Regions from separate parts of the Clostridium budayi genome, predicted to be linked through region 4. Evidence: a T-box and tRNA genes for the amino acid it is inferred to sense, from the RefSeq annotation. Region 4 holds a T-box; the other regions hold tRNA genes.
What was found. A T-box is a leader RNA that pairs with one kind of tRNA and senses whether it is charged. The one in region 4 lies ahead of alaS (alanine--tRNA ligase), so its partner is inferred to be a tRNA-Ala.
Positions count from the first base shown of each region.

Region 1 (4,342 bases), 1.4 Mb from region 4:
ATGCTCTTAAAACTGCTGATAGTCTTAATATACCAGTTAACTTTTTTGAAAGTCCTCACTATCAAGCAACAAGATTACAAAAAGATATTATAGGTGAATATTTTAAATATTTATATGAACCATACAGTGTTCTATATTATACTGCCCTTAAAGAAACTGATAAAGGGAATGTATTTATACCAGCACCTTTAGGCTATGTTAAAGATAGAGATGTTAAACCAATGGTTAAGAGGATAGATAATCCACCACCATATTTCTTAGCATCACTTTTCTATCATCCAACATTAGAGCTTGAATATATAGATTTTAATACTAAAGATAATACTTTTAATTCTACTTTCTCTAGTGGTTCCTTAATAAAGCCTATTGTAGAAGCTTTAAATAAAAATGGATATTCAACTATTCATGTTACTGATTTTAAATAAAAAAAGATAGTTCCTATATTTAGGAACTATCTTTTTATTTATTTCTTAACCGTCTATTTCTTATATTATTAAAAGTTAGTACTATTAGTGATCCAAATGTACCTCCTGATGTATCTATGAGAACATCAGTAAACCTTCCTGCTCTACCTTCTATAAATGTTTGGTGAAATTCATCAGTTGATGCATAGAAAAATACAAGTATTACTGAGTATATTAAAGACTTCTTCTTACTTATATAGAATCTTAAAACATTAAAGTATAGTAAGCTTAATATTAGATACTCTGTAAAATGTGCTCCCTTTCTAATTATAGTTATTGCTATATCAACATACTTATCACTTATATTTAATCCTAAGGTCTTTAATAAATTTAAAACTGTATCACTTTGTTCATTTGAAATATTAGCTGGTTGATTTGACATATAAAAAATAAATATCATCCATAAAATCATAAGAGCCCAAGCTAATATTTTCTTATTTTTATTGCACATTTATAAATTTTCTCCCATCCATAATAATAAAAATATTATACTATATTTTATTTATGGATGTAAATTTATCAATTACTATCTTTCTTCAACTATATATTTATTTACATATGCTAATGATTCTTCTAATATGCTTTGTCCACGATCAACATTTTCAACCTTTATATCTAAATTACATAACCTTTGATTAACTCCTGTAAGTTCATCCTTTATTTCTTGAAGTAATTTTGTTTCATATGATATTTGAATTCCATCTGGATCTACAAATATTCTTTCTGGAGGATTTCCACACTCAGCACATTTTGCATATATCTTTTTTTTATTAATATCTCTAAATAACTTAAAACTATCATTTTTACAAGATGTACATGATGCTACTAACTCATATCCATTATCATCTCCAACATCATATAAATATTCACTATTACATTCCTTACAAGTAGCCTTAATTTTGTTTTCTATCGTTTCAATATAAAATTTATTCCCACTACATCCTTCTTTATGACACACAACAGTTCTAATCATTTTATCAGCCCCCTAAGTATATTACTAAATAAAATATATTCTACATATATAATATATATTCGTAAGGAAATAATAAAATGCTTATATAAAAAATAGAAATCTAACTCCATATATTAGATTCCTATTTAATGTTCATATATTAAATTTATATAAGCCATATTTAAATCTGAATAGTCTTTATTTCATCTTCAACTTCTTTTATTTTAATATCTATAATTGATGTCTTCTTTCCTGCTAAAATAAGTTCTCGTTTCTCAAGTTTTAAACGCTTAAGGTATTCATTTAATTCTTCTATTTTGGTCACAAAAAACACTCCCTATCTTATTCTTTAAAGGTACTAATGTTTTGTTTTAACGTTTTGATATCTATATTATATGTATGAATAGTCTTTTATGTTCTGCCATAGAAAACGTAAACATCACTTTCGATTATTTGTACATATATTAATTATATAATAATAATTAATGGCTTGTATACTATTAACTTTAGTAATATTTTTTCATTTTATTACATTTTATAGGCATCAAGTTTCTTATTTCTATATATTTTTTATTCTTTTTAAATAATACTATATATTTTAAATAGATTGTTAAGCTCTATTAATTTTATGCTTAAAAGGAGCTACTTTTATAGTAGCTCCTTAAATTTATATTTTATTATTTTACTTCAAAATTAGTAACTTCCTTACTAATTATATTAGCAGATACTTTGCTAACTAATGATCCACCACTTGTAGTAAATATATTATTTGATATTATATATTCCATTATAGAATTTATAGTAGATTCCTCCACATTTTCTTTAATATCTTTAACTGTAATAGTAAACTTCTTATCTAATTCATTTGCAAAACTCATTACTAATGACTTTTCTATCATAAACTAATTCCCCCTTTTTATTTATTCCCCATACACAAATTTAAATATTATTCGCTATCTTTTGAAAGAATGCTATTTTCTTCTTTATCAATAGATATTACTCCATAATTTATAAGATCTGATAAAGATTTTCCCATCTCATATAAAACATCTTCTCCTAAGTTTAAATTAACATTTTTAAATCTTTGGCTCTTAATAATGTCTTTTCCTTTATCATCCTTTCCTTTATTATAAGTAATACTTAAATTCACCTCATTGACTGTTTTTGTAATCATCTTATCATCCCCTTTCACTTAACATATATGCATTAAGCAAAAAAAGTGAAAATTTAATTTACATATATCTAATAATACAAAAAAAGCTATGAACTAATGTTCATAGCTTTCAATATGGTGGAGATAAAGAGATTCGAACTCTTGACCCCCTGCGTGCAAGGCAGGTGCTCTCCCAACTGAGCTATACCCCCAAAAATGGTGGACCTTCAGGGACTCGAACCCCGGACCTACCGGTTATGAGCCGGTTGCTCTAACCAACTGAGCTAAAGATCCTCATTGGACCTGGCAACGTCTTACTCTCCCGCACGGTCACCCATGAAGTACCATCAGCGCTATAGAGCTTAACTTTCCTGTTCGGAATGGGAAGGAGTGTTTCCTCTATGCCATCATCACCAGATATCAGAGTGTTCTCTGAAAATTGCATATGAATTTTTGTTGATCGTCTGTTTTTATTGGTCAAGCCCTCGACCTATTAGTATCAGTCAGCTGAACATGTTACCATGCTTACACCTCTGACCTATCAACCTTGTGTTCTTCAAGGGGTCTTACTAGCTTATGCTATGGGAAATCTCATCTTGAGGTGGGCTTCACGCTTAGATGCTTTCAGCGTTTATCCCTTCCCGACTTAGCTACCCAGCTATGCTCTTGGCAGAACAACTGGTACACCAGAGGTCAGTCCATCCCGGTCCTCTCGTACTAAGGACAGCTCCTCTCAAATTTCCTACGCCCGCGACGGATAGGGACCGAACTGTCTCACGACGTTCTGAACCCAGCTCGCGTGCCGCTTTAATGGGCGAACAGCCCAACCCTTGGGACCTACTTCAGCCCCAGGATGCGACGAGCCGACATCGAGGTGCCAAACCTCCCCGTCGATGTGAACTCTTGGGGGAGATCAGCCTGTTATCCCCGAGGTAGCTTTTATCCGTTGAGCGATGGCCCTCCCACGAGGTACCACCGGATCACTAAGCCCGACTTTCGTCCCTGCTCCACTTGTGGGTGTCGCAGTCAGGCTCCCTTCTGCCTTTGCACTCTACGAACGATTTCCGACCGTTCTGAGGGAACCTTTGGGCGCCTCCGTTACTTTTTAGGAGGCGACCGCCCCAGTCAAACTGCCCACCTAACAATGTCCTGTCACCAGATTCATGGCGTCCAGTTAGAATTCCAGTAATATCAGGGTGGTATCCCAAGGACGACTCCATTAGGACTGACGTCCTAATTTCCCAGTCTCCCACCTATCCTGTACAGATAATACCGAAATTCAATGCTAAGCTACAGTAAAGCTCTACGGGGTCTTTCCGTCCAATCGCGGGTAGCGAGCATCTTCACTCGCACTACAACTTCGCCGGATTTGCAGTTGAGACAGTGCCCAAGTCATTACGCCATTCGTGCGGGTCAGAACTTACCTGACAAGGAATTTCGCTACCTTAGGACCGTTATAGTTACGGCCGCCGTTTACTGGGGCTTAAGTTCACACCTTCGCTTACGCTAAGTGTTCCCCTTAACCTTCCAGCACCGGGCAGGCGTCAGCCCCTATACATCAGCTTTCGCTTTAGCAGAGACCTGTGTTTTTGCTAAACAGTTGCTTGGGCCTATTCTCTGCGACCTACTCTCGTAGGCACCCCTTCTCCCGAAGTTACGGGGTCAATTTGCCTAGTTCCTTAACTGCAATTCTTCCGCCGGCCTTAGGATTCTCTCCTCATCTACCTGTGTCGGTTTGCGGTACGGGCACTACTTCTCTCTCTAGATGCTTTT
Region 1 is NZ_AP042456.1:355,996-360,337, reverse strand. Features, by position in the region: gene ACZ5TJ_RS01705 (DUF2334 domain-containing protein) at 1-425, shown strand, start outside; gene ACZ5TJ_RS01700 (VanZ family protein) at 460-915, opposite strand; gene ACZ5TJ_RS01695 (hypothetical protein) at 991-1,437, opposite strand; gene ACZ5TJ_RS01690 (hypothetical protein) at 1,598-1,741, opposite strand; gene ACZ5TJ_RS01685 (DUF2922 domain-containing protein) at 2,094-2,315, opposite strand; gene ACZ5TJ_RS01680 (DUF1659 domain-containing protein) at 2,363-2,590, opposite strand; tRNA gene ACZ5TJ_RS01675 (tRNA-Ala) at 2,706-2,781, opposite strand; tRNA gene ACZ5TJ_RS01670 (tRNA-Ile) at 2,787-2,863, opposite strand; rRNA gene rrf (5S ribosomal RNA) at 2,871-2,987, opposite strand; rRNA gene ACZ5TJ_RS01660 (23S ribosomal RNA) at 3,043-4,342, opposite strand, start outside.
Region 1: it has a tRNA-Ala gene. The T-box ahead of alaS (alanine--tRNA ligase) is inferred to sense a tRNA for this amino acid. The anticodon was not compared.

Region 2 (4,342 bases), 1.3 Mb from region 4:
ATTTCTAAGACAACTAGGATGTTGGCTTAGAAGCAGCCACTCATTGAAAGAGTGCGTAATAGCTCACTAGTCGAGAGATCCTGCGCCGAAAATGTAACGGGGCTAAACTTACCACCGAAGCTACGGGTTCACACTTAGTGTGAGCGGTAGAGGAGCGTTGTAATCGGGCTGAAGTCGTACCGTAAGGAGCGGTGGACTGATTACAAGTGAGAATGTTGGCATCAGTAGCGAGATGTAGGTGAGAATCCTACAGGCCGAATATCTAAGGTTTCCTCAGGAAGGTTCGTCCGCTGAGGGTTAGTCGGGACCTAAGCCGAGGCCGAAAGGCGTAGGTGATGGACAATCGGTTGATATTCCGATACCACTATAATCGTTATTATCGATGGTGTGACGGAGAAGGATAGGATGTGCTAACTATTGGATGTTAGTCTAAGCGTTTAGGGAGTTAGAGTAGGCAAATCCGCTTTAACAATCCTGAGGCGTGATGGGGAAGGTTCCACGGAACCGAAGTATCTGATTCCATGCTTCCAAGAAAAGCATCTAGAGAGAGAAGTAGTGCCCGTACCGCAAACCGACACAGGTAGATGAGGAGAGAATCCTAAGGCCGGCGGAAGAATTGCAGTTAAGGAACTAGGCAAATTGACCCCGTAACTTCGGGAGAAGGGGTGCCTACGAGAGTAGGTCGCAGAGAATAGGCCCAAGCAACTGTTTAGCAAAAACACAGGTCTCTGCTAAAGCGAAAGCTGATGTATAGGGGCTGACGCCTGCCCGGTGCTGGAAGGTTAAGGGGAACACTTAGCGTAAGCGAAGGTGTGAACTTAAGCCCCAGTAAACGGCGGCCGTAACTATAACGGTCCTAAGGTAGCGAAATTCCTTGTCAGGTAAGTTCTGACCCGCACGAATGGCGTAATGACTTGGGCACTGTCTCAACTGCAAATCCGGCGAAGTTGTAGTGCGAGTGAAGATGCTCGCTACCCGCGATTGGACGGAAAGACCCCGTAGAGCTTTACTGTAGCTTAGCATTGAATTTCGGTATTATCTGTACAGGATAGGTGGGAGACTGGGAAATTAGGACGTCAGTCCTAATGGAGTCGTCCTTGGGATACCACCCTGATATTACTGGAATTCTAACTGGACGCCATGAATCTGGTGACAGGACATTGTTAGGTGGGCAGTTTGACTGGGGCGGTCGCCTCCTAAAAAGTAACGGAGGCGCCCAAAGGTTCCCTCAGAACGGTCGGAAATCGTTCGTAGAGTGCAAAGGCAGAAGGGAGCCTGACTGCGACACTCACAAGTGGAGCAGGGACGAAAGTCGGGCTTAGTGATCCGGTGGTACCTCGTGGGAGGGCCATCGCTCAACGGATAAAAGCTACCTCGGGGATAACAGGCTGATCTCCCCCAAGAGTTCACATCGACGGGGAGGTTTGGCACCTCGATGTCGGCTCGTCGCATCCTGGGGCTGAAGTAGGTCCCAAGGGTTGGGCTGTTCGCCCATTAAAGCGGCACGCGAGCTGGGTTCAGAACGTCGTGAGACAGTTCGGTCCCTATCCGTCGCGGGCGTAGGAAATTTGAGAGGAGCTGTCCTTAGTACGAGAGGACCGGGATGGACTGACCTCTGGTGTACCAGTTGTTCTGCCAAGAGCATAGCTGGGTAGCTAAGTCGGGAAGGGATAAACGCTGAAAGCATCTAAGCGTGAAGCCCACCTCAAGATGAGATTTCCCATAGCATAAGCTAGTAAGACCCCTTGAAGAACACAAGGTTGATAGGTCAGAGGTGTAAGCATGGTAACATGTTCAGCTGACTGATACTAATAGGTCGAGGGCTTGACCAATAAAAACAGACGATCAACAAAAATTCATATGCAATTTTCAGAGAACACTCTGATATCTGGTGATGATGGCATAGAGGAAACACTCCTTCCCATTCCGAACAGGAAAGTTAAGCTCTATAGCGCTGATGGTACTTCATGGGTGACCGTGCGGGAGAGTAAGACGTTGCCAGGTACATACGGCTCGATAGCTCAGTTGGTAGAGCAGCGGATTGAAGATCCGCGTGTCGTAGGTTCGATTCCTACTCGAGCCACCATATATGGGGGTATAGCTCAGTTGGGAGAGCACCTGCCTTGCACGCAGGGGGTCAAGAGTTCGAATCTCTTTATCTCCACCATTTAAAGATGTTCGTTAATGAACATCTTTTTTTATTTTTAATATATAAGAATTTAAAAAAGAATACACATAATATTTTATTTTTCTAAAAATAATCCACAGTTTTAATAGTTTTATGTGTATTTAAGTCACAAAAATAATAAAAAGTGTGGATAATTTTAAAATAAAGTTATAAGTATTACAATTATTGTTTAATTTGTATTATTTAGATTGTTATTATATATATAAATTGATAGAATAGATATATACAATACAAGAGAGAAGGAGATTTTAATATGGAAAATAAAGTATTAGCAACAGTTGGTTCATATGAAATAACTGAAAAAGAATTAAATGAAATAATTTCAAAATATCCAGCAGACAGAAAAATGATGTTTGAAAGCGAGCAAGGTAAGAAACAATTATTAGAACAAATGATTCAATTTGAATTATTAAATCAATTCGGAAAAGAATTAAAATTAGAAGAAACAAATGAATATAAAGAAACAGTTGCTCGTTTATCAAAAGAAATATTAACTCAAATGACAATAAGCAAAGTTTTAGCAGATATAACTGTAACTGATGAAGAAGCTAAGAAGTACTATGATGAACATCAAGAACAATTCACAGAACAACCTACAGTATCAGCTAAACATATATTAGTTGAAAGTGAAGAAGAAGCTAACAAGATAAAGAATGAAATAGAAGATGGAACTATGACTTTTGAAGAAGCTGCTTCAAAATACTCAAGCTGTCCATCAAAAGAACAAGGTGGAAATCTTGGAGCATTTGGTAGAGGAATGATGGTTCCAGAATTTGAAGAAGCTGCATTTGCTGCTGAAATTGGAAAATTAACTAATCCAGTTAAAACTCAATTCGGATACCACTTAATATTAATTGATGAAAAGAACGAAGGTAAAGTAAAAGCATTTGACGAAGTTAAAGATGCTGTTGTTCAACAATTAATCCAAGAAAGACAACAAAGAAAATACTTAGATGTATTAAAAGAATTAGAAGCTAAATTCACAGTTGTTAGAAAATAGTTTTATATATATGAAAGACTACACTTATACAAGTGTAGTCTTTTTCTATAAAGTTATATAGCTATATCATCTTGTGGAATTAAAACTCTAAAATCATTTATAAATCCATCAGAATTTTTAATTATTTCATCTTTATCTAAGACACTACATTCATCCTCAACAGCTATAACTTTCATTCCTGCCTTTTTTGCACCTTTAACAGCAGGTAATATATCTTCAAAAACAATACATTCCTCTGGCTTAACATTAAGTTTTTTAGCTGCAAGCAAATATACGTCTGGTTCATGTTTTCCAATGCTAACTTCATCTGTTATTGTAATAGCATCAAAATAATCGTAAATTTTATTAAACTTTAAAGAAGCTTCTAATAATTCAGTTGAGTTACTAGTAGCTAGTCCTATTTTAATATTTGATTTTTTTAAGAAGTCTAAAAATTCTACAACACCATCTTTTAAAGTAATATCAGATGAATAATGATTATAAGCCATAGTATTCCAAGTATTTTTAATATCATCTAATGAATCTTCTAATTTAAATCTTTCCTTGAAATAAACAGCTACTTGGTTAAAACTTAAATGGCTAATTTCATCATTTAAATCACTAGGTACAGGAATATTTTTTGAAGTTAAATAATCTATATCTATTTGATCCCAAAGAGACATTGAGTTTATAAGGGTACCATCTAAATCAAAGATTGCAGCTTTTATATTAGTAAGCATATGTAATTTCCTCCTTTTAAGTAAATAAATATAGGATAAATAGTACCATAAAACTACTTATCCTACAAATTATTTTATAAATCTCTATTAAAAATCTTAGTTTTATCTTTATCTAATAAGTCCTCAAGTGAATTTATATCCAATCTATGAAATATTTCATTTAAAATATCACTATGTGTTGCAACTTTAATTGGTGAGGAATATGCAAAATTATTAACAGCGTCTGTTCCTTTAGTTGTATCAATTAATTTCTTTGGTCCACCAACACAGCCACCAATACATCCCATTCCTTCAATGAAGTTAAATTTAGCATCCTTATTAGTAACTTCATTTAATAAAGCCTTACATTCTTTAACTCCACTTGCGCTCTTTTGGAAGAAGACATCTTTTTTATTAGGGAACAATTCACTAACTGCCTCAAATATAGCTGTACTT
Region 2 is NZ_AP042456.1:397,202-401,543, forward strand. Features, by position in the region: rRNA gene ACZ5TJ_RS01870 (23S ribosomal RNA) at 1-1,832, shown strand, start outside; rRNA gene rrf (5S ribosomal RNA) at 1,888-2,004, shown strand; tRNA gene ACZ5TJ_RS01880 (tRNA-Phe) at 2,011-2,086, shown strand; tRNA gene ACZ5TJ_RS01885 (tRNA-Ala) at 2,092-2,167, shown strand; gene ACZ5TJ_RS01890 (peptidylprolyl isomerase) at 2,442-3,188, shown strand; gene ACZ5TJ_RS01895 (HAD family hydrolase) at 3,242-3,907, opposite strand; gene ACZ5TJ_RS01900 ([Fe-Fe] hydrogenase large subunit C-terminal domain-containing protein) at 3,982-4,342, opposite strand, start outside.
Region 2: it has a tRNA-Ala gene. The T-box ahead of alaS (alanine--tRNA ligase) is inferred to sense a tRNA for this amino acid. The anticodon was not compared.

Region 3 (4,342 bases), 1.5 Mb from region 4:
ACAAATGTTTGCTCATCTATAACATTAACAACAACTCTTTTTAGCTTACACTTAAGTTTCCCTTCCATTAGAAAATAATTCATCTTTTTAGGAATTGTATATTCAGCTTCTATAGATTCTAGTGTATTGTCACAAGTTTTATTATTTTCTACATAGAATTCATCTGGAATAGTATTTATTACTACTCTACATTTAAATCTATTTTTATTTGTAACAACATCAAAACCCTTATTTATTTTCTTTATGCTTATAACTTCTTCTTCTAATCTAAAGTTAACGCCATTATCCGCCGCAACTTCTGCATATGCTATTGATAAGTCATAAGGTGCTATTATTGCAGTATTTTTAGAGTATAGTGCTCTTTTAATATCAACTTCTAAATTAGGTTCTATATCTTTTATTCCTTCATTGTCTACTAATTTAACACCTTTTATTCCTCTTTTTTGAGCTGCTAAATACATTTCTTCAAGTTTTAGACTTTGCTCTTCAGTTGTAGCAATTCTAACATAACCTATCTTTTTATATGGGACATTAAACTTTTCACATGCTTCTTTTATAAGTATACTACCTATATTTTCCAAATCAGCCATTACAGCATTTGAAGTTTCGGATCCATCATAAACAATTGCAGTGTTAACAACAGCTATATCATCAGCCACATCATATCCTTTTTCAATTAATGCTATATTAAGGTTATATTTAGATAGCTCATATGCTACAGCACATCCAACTATACCTCCACCTAATATCAATACATCATAATCCATAATTACTTTATATACCTCCACATTTGTAACCACTTTAAGAAATAATAAATCTGCGTTCTTTTAGTTCCTTCTTAATTAACTCCATATTTTCTTCATTATCAGCTGATATTGTATGTATGTGTACTCCATTAGTTAATACTGATAATGGCTTAGCCTTATTATTTTCATATCTTTGAATAAAATTATTTAAGTCATTAAGATTTTTTATCATAAGTATTCCCTTTATCTCTCCATATAAAGGATGCTCTACTATTACATCTTCTATTATTCCACCATATTTAATTATAATTTCAAGTTCTTCTTCAATACGATTACTCTCATGACATACAGCCAATATAGTTCTAACTCTATTATCTTCACTTGTTATTATATAACCATCTGGTGTTGCTATTATTTTATTTCCCTTTGCTCTTAAAATAGCTATATCTTTAACTATTATCTGTCTTGTTACATTATATAGTTTTGCAAAATCAGTCCCTTTTATAGGAGTTAAACTTTCTATAAGTCTAACTAGTATATCTTCTCTTCTACTCTTTGAATCCATACTTCCCCCTCAATATTTATATTTAATTCATGTTATCACACTTTTTTATTATCTCAAGGTATTTATTATTTTCTGTATAACTTTTCTCATGATGTCTTGCTATAGCTTCTAGAAACTCATTATCATAAGAACTTATTTTTTTTAAAATTTTTGCACTTTTTAATGGATGATTATAATAAGTGTCTACCTTTTTTATATAAGCATAATTTTTTAGTTTTCCTTTAGTAAATCGATCTAATAAAACCATTATAGATTTTTCAAATACATTTAAAGGATTTCCGCACTTACCAACATCGTGAAGTAATGCAATTTTAGCTAACTTTTTTTCATTTATATTATTATTACCTTCTCTTGCCATATTAATAGCATCATTACATACTCTTACGCAATGATGTTTCTCAGAAGTTTTCAATTTATTGAAAGCTTCTTTTTCTTCTTTATTTAAATATTTTGAAATTATATTACTATCAACTTCTTTTAAATTTGAAGTAATTGCCCAATAAAATTGTTTAATTCTATATCTCATACTTATTCCTCAATAATTTAAAATTTAACTTCATCTTATTTTATAATACCATTTACTTTATACATTATCAATTTTAGAACAACAAAAAAAGCTATGAACATTAGTTCATAGCTTTAAATATGGTGGAGATAAAGAGATTCGAACTCTTGACCCCCTGCGTGCAAGGCAGGTGCTCTCCCAACTGAGCTATACCCCCAGAAATGGTGGACCTTCAGGGACTCGAACCCCGGACCTACCGGTTATGAGCCGGTTGCTCTAACCAACTGAGCTAAAGATCCTCATTGGACCTGGCAACGTCTTACTCTCCCGCACAGTCACCCGTGAAGTACCATCAGCGCTATAGAGCTTAACTTTCCTGTTCGGAATGGGAAGGAGTGTTTCCTCTATGCCATCATCACCAGATATCAGAGTGTTCTCTGAAAATTGCATATGAATTTTTGTTGATCATCTGTTTTTATTGGTCAAGCCCTCGACCTATTAGTATCAGTCAGCTGAACATGTTACCATGCTTACACCTCTGACCTATCAACCTTGTGTTCTTCAAGGGGTCTTACTAGCTTATGCTATGGGAAATCTCATCTTGAGGTGGGCTTCACGCTTAGATGCTTTCAGCGTTTATCCCTTCCCGACTTAGCTACCCAGCTATGCTCTTGGCAGAACAACTGGTACACCAGAGGTCAGTCCATCCCGGTCCTCTCGTACTAAGGACAGCTCCTCTCAAATTTCCTACGCCCGCGACGGATAGGGACCGAACTGTCTCACGACGTTCTGAACCCAGCTCGCGTGCCGCTTTAATGGGCGAACAGCCCAACCCTTGGGACCTACTTCAGCCCCAGGATGCGACGAGCCGACATCGAGGTGCCAAACCTCCCCGTCGATGTGAACTCTTGGGGGAGATCAGCCTGTTATCCCCGAGGTAGCTTTTATCCGTTGAGCGATGGCCCTCCCACGAGGTACCACCGGATCACTAAGCCCGACTTTCGTCCCTGCTCCACTTGTAGGTGTCGCAGTCAGGCTCCCTTCTGCCTTTGCACTCTACGAACGATTTCCGACCGTTCTGAGGGAACCTTTGGGCGCCTCCGTTACTTTTTAGGAGGCGACCGCCCCAGTCAAACTGCCCACCTAACAATGTCCTGTCACCAGATTCATGGCGTCCAGTTAGAATTCCAGTAATATCAGGGTGGTATCCCAAGGACGACTCCATCAGGACTGACGTCCTGATTTCCCAGTCTCCCACCTATCCTGTACAGATAATACCGAAATTCAATGCTAAGCTACAGTAAAGCTCTACGGGGTCTTTCCGTCCAATCGCGGGTAGCGAGCATCTTCACTCGCACTACAACTTCGCCGGATTTGCAGTTGAGACAGTGCCCAAGTCATTACGCCATTCGTGCGGGTCAGAACTTACCTGACAAGGAATTTCGCTACCTTAGGACCGTTATAGTTACGGCCGCCGTTTACTGGGGCTTAAGTTCACACCTTCGCTTACGCTAAGTGTTCCCCTTAACCTTCCAGCACCGGGCAGGCGTCAGCCCCTATACATCAGCTTTCGCTTTAGCAGAGACCTGTGTTTTTGCTAAACAGTTGCTTGGGCCTATTCTCTGCGACCTACTCTCGTAGGCACCCCTTCTCCCGAAGTTACGGGGTCAATTTGCCTAGTTCCTTAACTGCAATTCTTCCGCCGGCCTTAGGATTCTCTCCTCATCTACCTGTGTCGGTTTGCGGTACGGGCACTACTTCTCTCTCTAGATGCTTTTCTTGGAAGCATGGAATCAGATACTTCGGTTCCGTGGAACCTTCCCCATCACGCCTCAGGATTGTTAAAGCGGATTTGCCTACTCTAACTCCCTAAACGCTTAGACTAACATCCAATAGTTAGCACATCCTATCCTTCTCCGTCACACCATCGATAATAACGATTATAGTGGTATCGGAATATCAACCGATTGTCCATCACCTACGCCTTTCGGCCTCGGCTTAGGTCCCGACTAACCCTCAGCGGACGAACCTTCCTGAGGAAACCTTAGATATTCGGCCTGTAGGATTCTCACCTACATCTCGCTACTGATGCCAACATTCTCACTTGTAATCAGTCCACCGCTCCTTACGGTACGACTTCAGCCCGATTACAACGCTCCTCTACCGCTCACACTAAGTGTGAACCCGTAGCTTCGGTGGTAAGTTTAGCCCCGTTACATTTTCGGCGCAGGATCTCTCGACTAGTGAGCTATTACGCACTCTTTCAATGAGTGGCTGCTTCTAAGCCAACATCCTAGTTGTCTTAGAAATCCCACATCCTTTCCCACTTAACTTACACTTTGGGACCTTAGCTGACGATCTGGGCTGTTTCCCTTTTGACCATGGATCTTATCACTCACAGTCTGACTGCCGGATTAAAAGTATGTGGCATTCGGAGTTTGATAAGGTTCGGTAAGCGCTATGCCCCCTAGCCCATTCAGTGCTCTACCTCCACTACTCACATGTCCGACGCTAGCCCTAAAGCTA
Region 3 is NZ_AP042456.1:150,337-154,678, forward strand. Features, by position in the region: gene ACZ5TJ_RS00655 (FAD-dependent oxidoreductase) at 1-767, opposite strand, end outside; gene ACZ5TJ_RS00660 (3H domain-containing protein) at 802-1,311, opposite strand; gene ACZ5TJ_RS00665 (HD domain-containing protein) at 1,334-1,837, opposite strand; tRNA gene ACZ5TJ_RS00670 (tRNA-Ala) at 1,958-2,033, opposite strand; tRNA gene ACZ5TJ_RS00675 (tRNA-Ile) at 2,039-2,115, opposite strand; rRNA gene rrf (5S ribosomal RNA) at 2,123-2,239, opposite strand; rRNA gene ACZ5TJ_RS00685 (23S ribosomal RNA) at 2,295-4,342, opposite strand, start outside.
Region 3: it has a tRNA-Ala gene. The T-box ahead of alaS (alanine--tRNA ligase) is inferred to sense a tRNA for this amino acid. The anticodon was not compared.

Region 4 (4,342 bases):
AAATAAGAGAAATAGCAAAAGAGATTGGATTAGCTGTTCACAATAAAAAAGATAGTGAAGAAATATGCTTTATTCCAGATAATGATCATGGTAGATACATAAAAGAAGCAAGACCAGATGATGTTAAACCTGGTAACTTTGTAGATGCTAAAGGGAATGTATTAGGACAGCACAAAGGAATAGTATATTACACTATAGGTCAAAGAAAAGGGCTTGGATTAGCTCTTGGAAAGCCTGTTTTTGTAATAGATATTAGACCGAAAACTAATGAAGTTGTTATAGGTTCTGAAGATAATATATTTAGAACTGATTTAGTTGCAAAAGATGTAAATTTCATACCTTTTGATGAATTAAAAGGTGAAATGAAAGTTCAAGCAAAGGTTAGATATGCAGCAAAGCCAGCCGATGCAGTAATTAAACCACTTCCAGGTGGAAAAGTAAAGGTAAGCTTTAATGAAAAACAAAGAGCTATAACAAAAGGTCAATCAGTAGTATTTTATGATGGTGAGATTGTTGTAGGCGGCGGAATAATAGAAGGTTTAGCCTAGAATATAAAGCCTAATAAATAGTTAATTTTAACTATTTATTAGGCTTTTTTATTTTAAAATAAAAAACTACATTAAATTAGTTTAAAAGTGGTATTTATGGGTAAACTATGTATATTGAATTTAGGAGGAGCTATATGATCAGAAGTAAAGATTTTTATATGAAAGGCGTATACAATTCCCTAGGAAAGAAGCTTGGTATAGTTGAAGATTTATTTATAAATTTCTTTGAAGGTAAGGTGATTGGACTTAAGATATCAAATTATTCTTTGTTTTCTAAGAAAAATTATATAGATGTTAAAGATATAATAGCTATAGATAAAGTTATTATAGTAAGCAAAAGCCTTGATGAAACAGGGGTTGAATTTAAAAGCTTAAAAGGAATTGATATTAAAGATAAATATGGAGTAATAATAGGTGTTTTAGAAGATATTATAATTGACGAAGAAAGCTTTTCTATAAAAGGATTAGTAGTAAGCACAGGTCTTATAGAGAGAATGCTTAAAGGTAAGGAGATTTTATTAATAAGTGAATGTATTTTAGCGGAGGAATATATTCTTTACTTAGGCAGTCAGAAAGTTACTTTAAAAGCAATGCCTGGAAAGGTTGAAAGATTATGAAATTAAAAATTTTAACTAGAGAATTAATTATAAAACTTATTATAGCATTGATTTTTATTATTTTATTTATAGCGTACTTAAACTCAAGTATATTTAGAGAAATAATAAATCTCATTTTAATATCAGCAATATTAGCTTACGTTTTAAAACCTTTAAGGGATAGCATAATTAGAAAATTTAAAATAACAAGAAGAAAAGCAACACTAATAGTAATGTTATCTATATGTATAATAATAGCACTAATATTTATTATTTTAATTCCAAAGTTAGTTAGAGAGATGGGTAATTCAGTATATATAATAGAAGAATTTTCAAATTATATTAAAGATTTTAAAAATAGTATGAAATTTTTAGATAAATCCCCAATTGCATCAACTATATATGATGATATTGAAGTTAAGTTTTGGGGATATATTATGGAACTTTCAAGAAATTCAATAAATTGGATTATAGAGTTTGCAAATAATTTAATAGCAATAGCCATAATTCCAATAATATCATATTACTTTCTTTCAGATGGAGAAAAAATATCAAATAAAATGTATCTTTTAATTCCAAAAGAGAAAAGAATAGTAACAAAGAGAATAATAGAAGATATAAATCTTTTACTTGAAAGATATATTGTAAGTCAAATTTTACTATCTATTGCAACTGGCGTTATGTGCTTAATACTATTTATTGGAATAGATTTAAGGTTTGCAATATTATTATCTATAATAAATGCAATATTTAATATTGTTCCATACTTTGGAGCATTTTTTGGAGGAATTCCAGCTGTTATAGTTGGCTTTATAGACTCGCCGACTAAAGCTATTTGGGTATTTGTTGGTATACTTATAATTCAGCAAATTGAGGGGAATATATTAGCACCAAAGGTTACAGCAGATAGTACAAATATACATCCGTTAGTAATAATAATACTTTTACTTATAGGAGAAAGAATGTTTGGAGTCTTTGGAATGATAATGGCAGTGCCACTTGGAGTAATAATTAAAGTTATTTATGATGATTTAAATTATTATTTATTCTAAAAATATTGACATATTTAAGTATATAAAATATAATTTGCTTATAAAATTTAATATGTAGCTATGATTAGGATGAGTAAATATATATTGATTTTTCAGAGAGGAAGTGGCTGGTGAAAACTTCTAAATTGATTTTATTGAAGCTACCTATGAGCTATAACCATTTAGAGTGATGTAATTTAATTTACATAATTAGGGTGGTACCGCGGAAGAGCTAGCCTTTCGTCCCTTGTATATTTAGGGATGAAGGGCTTTTATTGTATAAAATTGGAGGTAAAGAAATGAAGTACATGGGAACTAATGAGCTAAGAGAAGCTTATTTAAATTTTTTTGAAGGAAAAGAACATTTAAGATTAAAGAGTTTTTCTTTAGTACCAAAAAATGATAAGAGTTTACTATTAATTAATGCAGGTATGGCACCACTTAAGCCATATTTTACAGGTTTACAAGAACCACCAAAGAAAAGAATAACTACATGTCAAAAATGTATAAGAACTGGTGATATTGAAAATGTAGGTAAGACATCAAGACATGGTACATTCTTTGAAATGCTTGGAAACTTCTCATTTGGAGATTATTTTAAAGAAGAAGTAATTCCTTGGGCATGGGAATTCATAACAGAAGTATTAAAAATGCCAAAGGATAAGTTATATGTAACAATATACTTAGACGATGATGAAGCATTTGAAATATGGAAAAACAAAACTGATATAGATACAAGCAGAATATTCAGACTTGGAAAAGAAGATAACTTCTGGGAACATGGTGCAGGTCCATGTGGTCCATGTACTGAAATTCACTTTGAAAGAGGAGTAGATGTAGAACCAGTTAAAACTGCTGAAGAATTTGTAAAAGCTAGTGATGAAGATAGAATAATAGAATTCTGGAATTTAGTATTTACTCAATTTGATGGAGATGGAAAAGGAAATTATGAAAGACTTCAAAATCCTAACATAGATACAGGAATGGGTCTTGAAAGACTTGCTACATTAATGCAAGGTGTTGATAACATATTTGAAATAGATACTGTTAAAAATATATTAGGTAAAGTATCAGAACTTTCAGGTGTTAAATATGGAGAAGATGCTACAAAAGATATATCACTTAGAATAATAACAGACCACGTTAAATCAGTTACTATGATGATATCAGATGGTGTTCAACCAAGTAACGAAGGTAGAGGATATGTACTTAGAAGACTTTTAAGAAGAGCTGCAAGACATGGTAGAGTTCTTGGGATAAAAGGATTATTCTTAAAAGATATCGTAGATTCAGTAGTTGAAAACTATGGTGGAGAATATGAAGAGTTAATAGCTAAAAAAGATTATATTGAAAAAATAGTTACATTAGAAGAAGAAAGATTCAATGAAACTATAGATTCAGGAATGGGAATACTTTTAGGATACATTGAAGATTTAAATAAAGAAAACAAAACTGTATTAAGTGGAGAAAGAGCATTCAAGCTTTATGACACTTATGGATTCCCATATGAATTAACTGAAGAAATATTAGAAGAAAAGAACATGACAATTGACAGAGAAGCTTTCGATAAAGAAATGCAAGCTCAAAGAGAAAGAGCTAGAAGTGCTAGAGGAGAATTCACTTACATGGGAAGTGAAGAATCACCAATAAATTTAGTAGATAAAGATTTAGAAGTTGAATTCGTTGGATATGATAAAACAGAATGTATTGGTAAAATAGTATTCTTAGCTTCAGATGAATCAGTTTTAGAAGAATTAAAAGAAGGTCAAAAAGGATATATTGTAACTGATACAACACCATTCTATGCTGAAATGGGTGGTCAAGTTGGAGATAAAGGTATAATAAAAGGTCATAGCTTTGAAGCTTATGTATATGATACAAAGAAAAATGTAGCTGGAAAAACTATTCATTATGTAAAAGTAAATAGTGGAGTAGCTAAAGTAGGAGAAGAAGTAGAATTAAAACTTGATACAAAGAGAAGAAATAATATTTGTAAAAACCATACAGCAACTCACATGTTACACGAAGCTTTAAAAGAAGTTGTAGGAGAACACGTAAATCAAGCTGGATCATATGTAGATGATGAAAGATTAAGATTTGACTTTACTCACTTCCAAGGTTTAACAGAGGAAGAGATTCAAAAAACTGAAGATTTAGTAAATGAAAA
Region 4 is NZ_AP042456.1:1,710,995-1,715,336, reverse strand. Features, by position in the region: gene mnmA (tRNA 2-thiouridine(34) synthase MnmA) at 1-548, shown strand, start outside; gene ACZ5TJ_RS08130 (PRC-barrel domain-containing protein) at 683-1,165, shown strand; gene ACZ5TJ_RS08125 (AI-2E family transporter) at 1,162-2,196, shown strand; T-box leader at 2,248-2,426, shown strand; gene alaS (alanine--tRNA ligase) at 2,475-4,342, shown strand, end outside.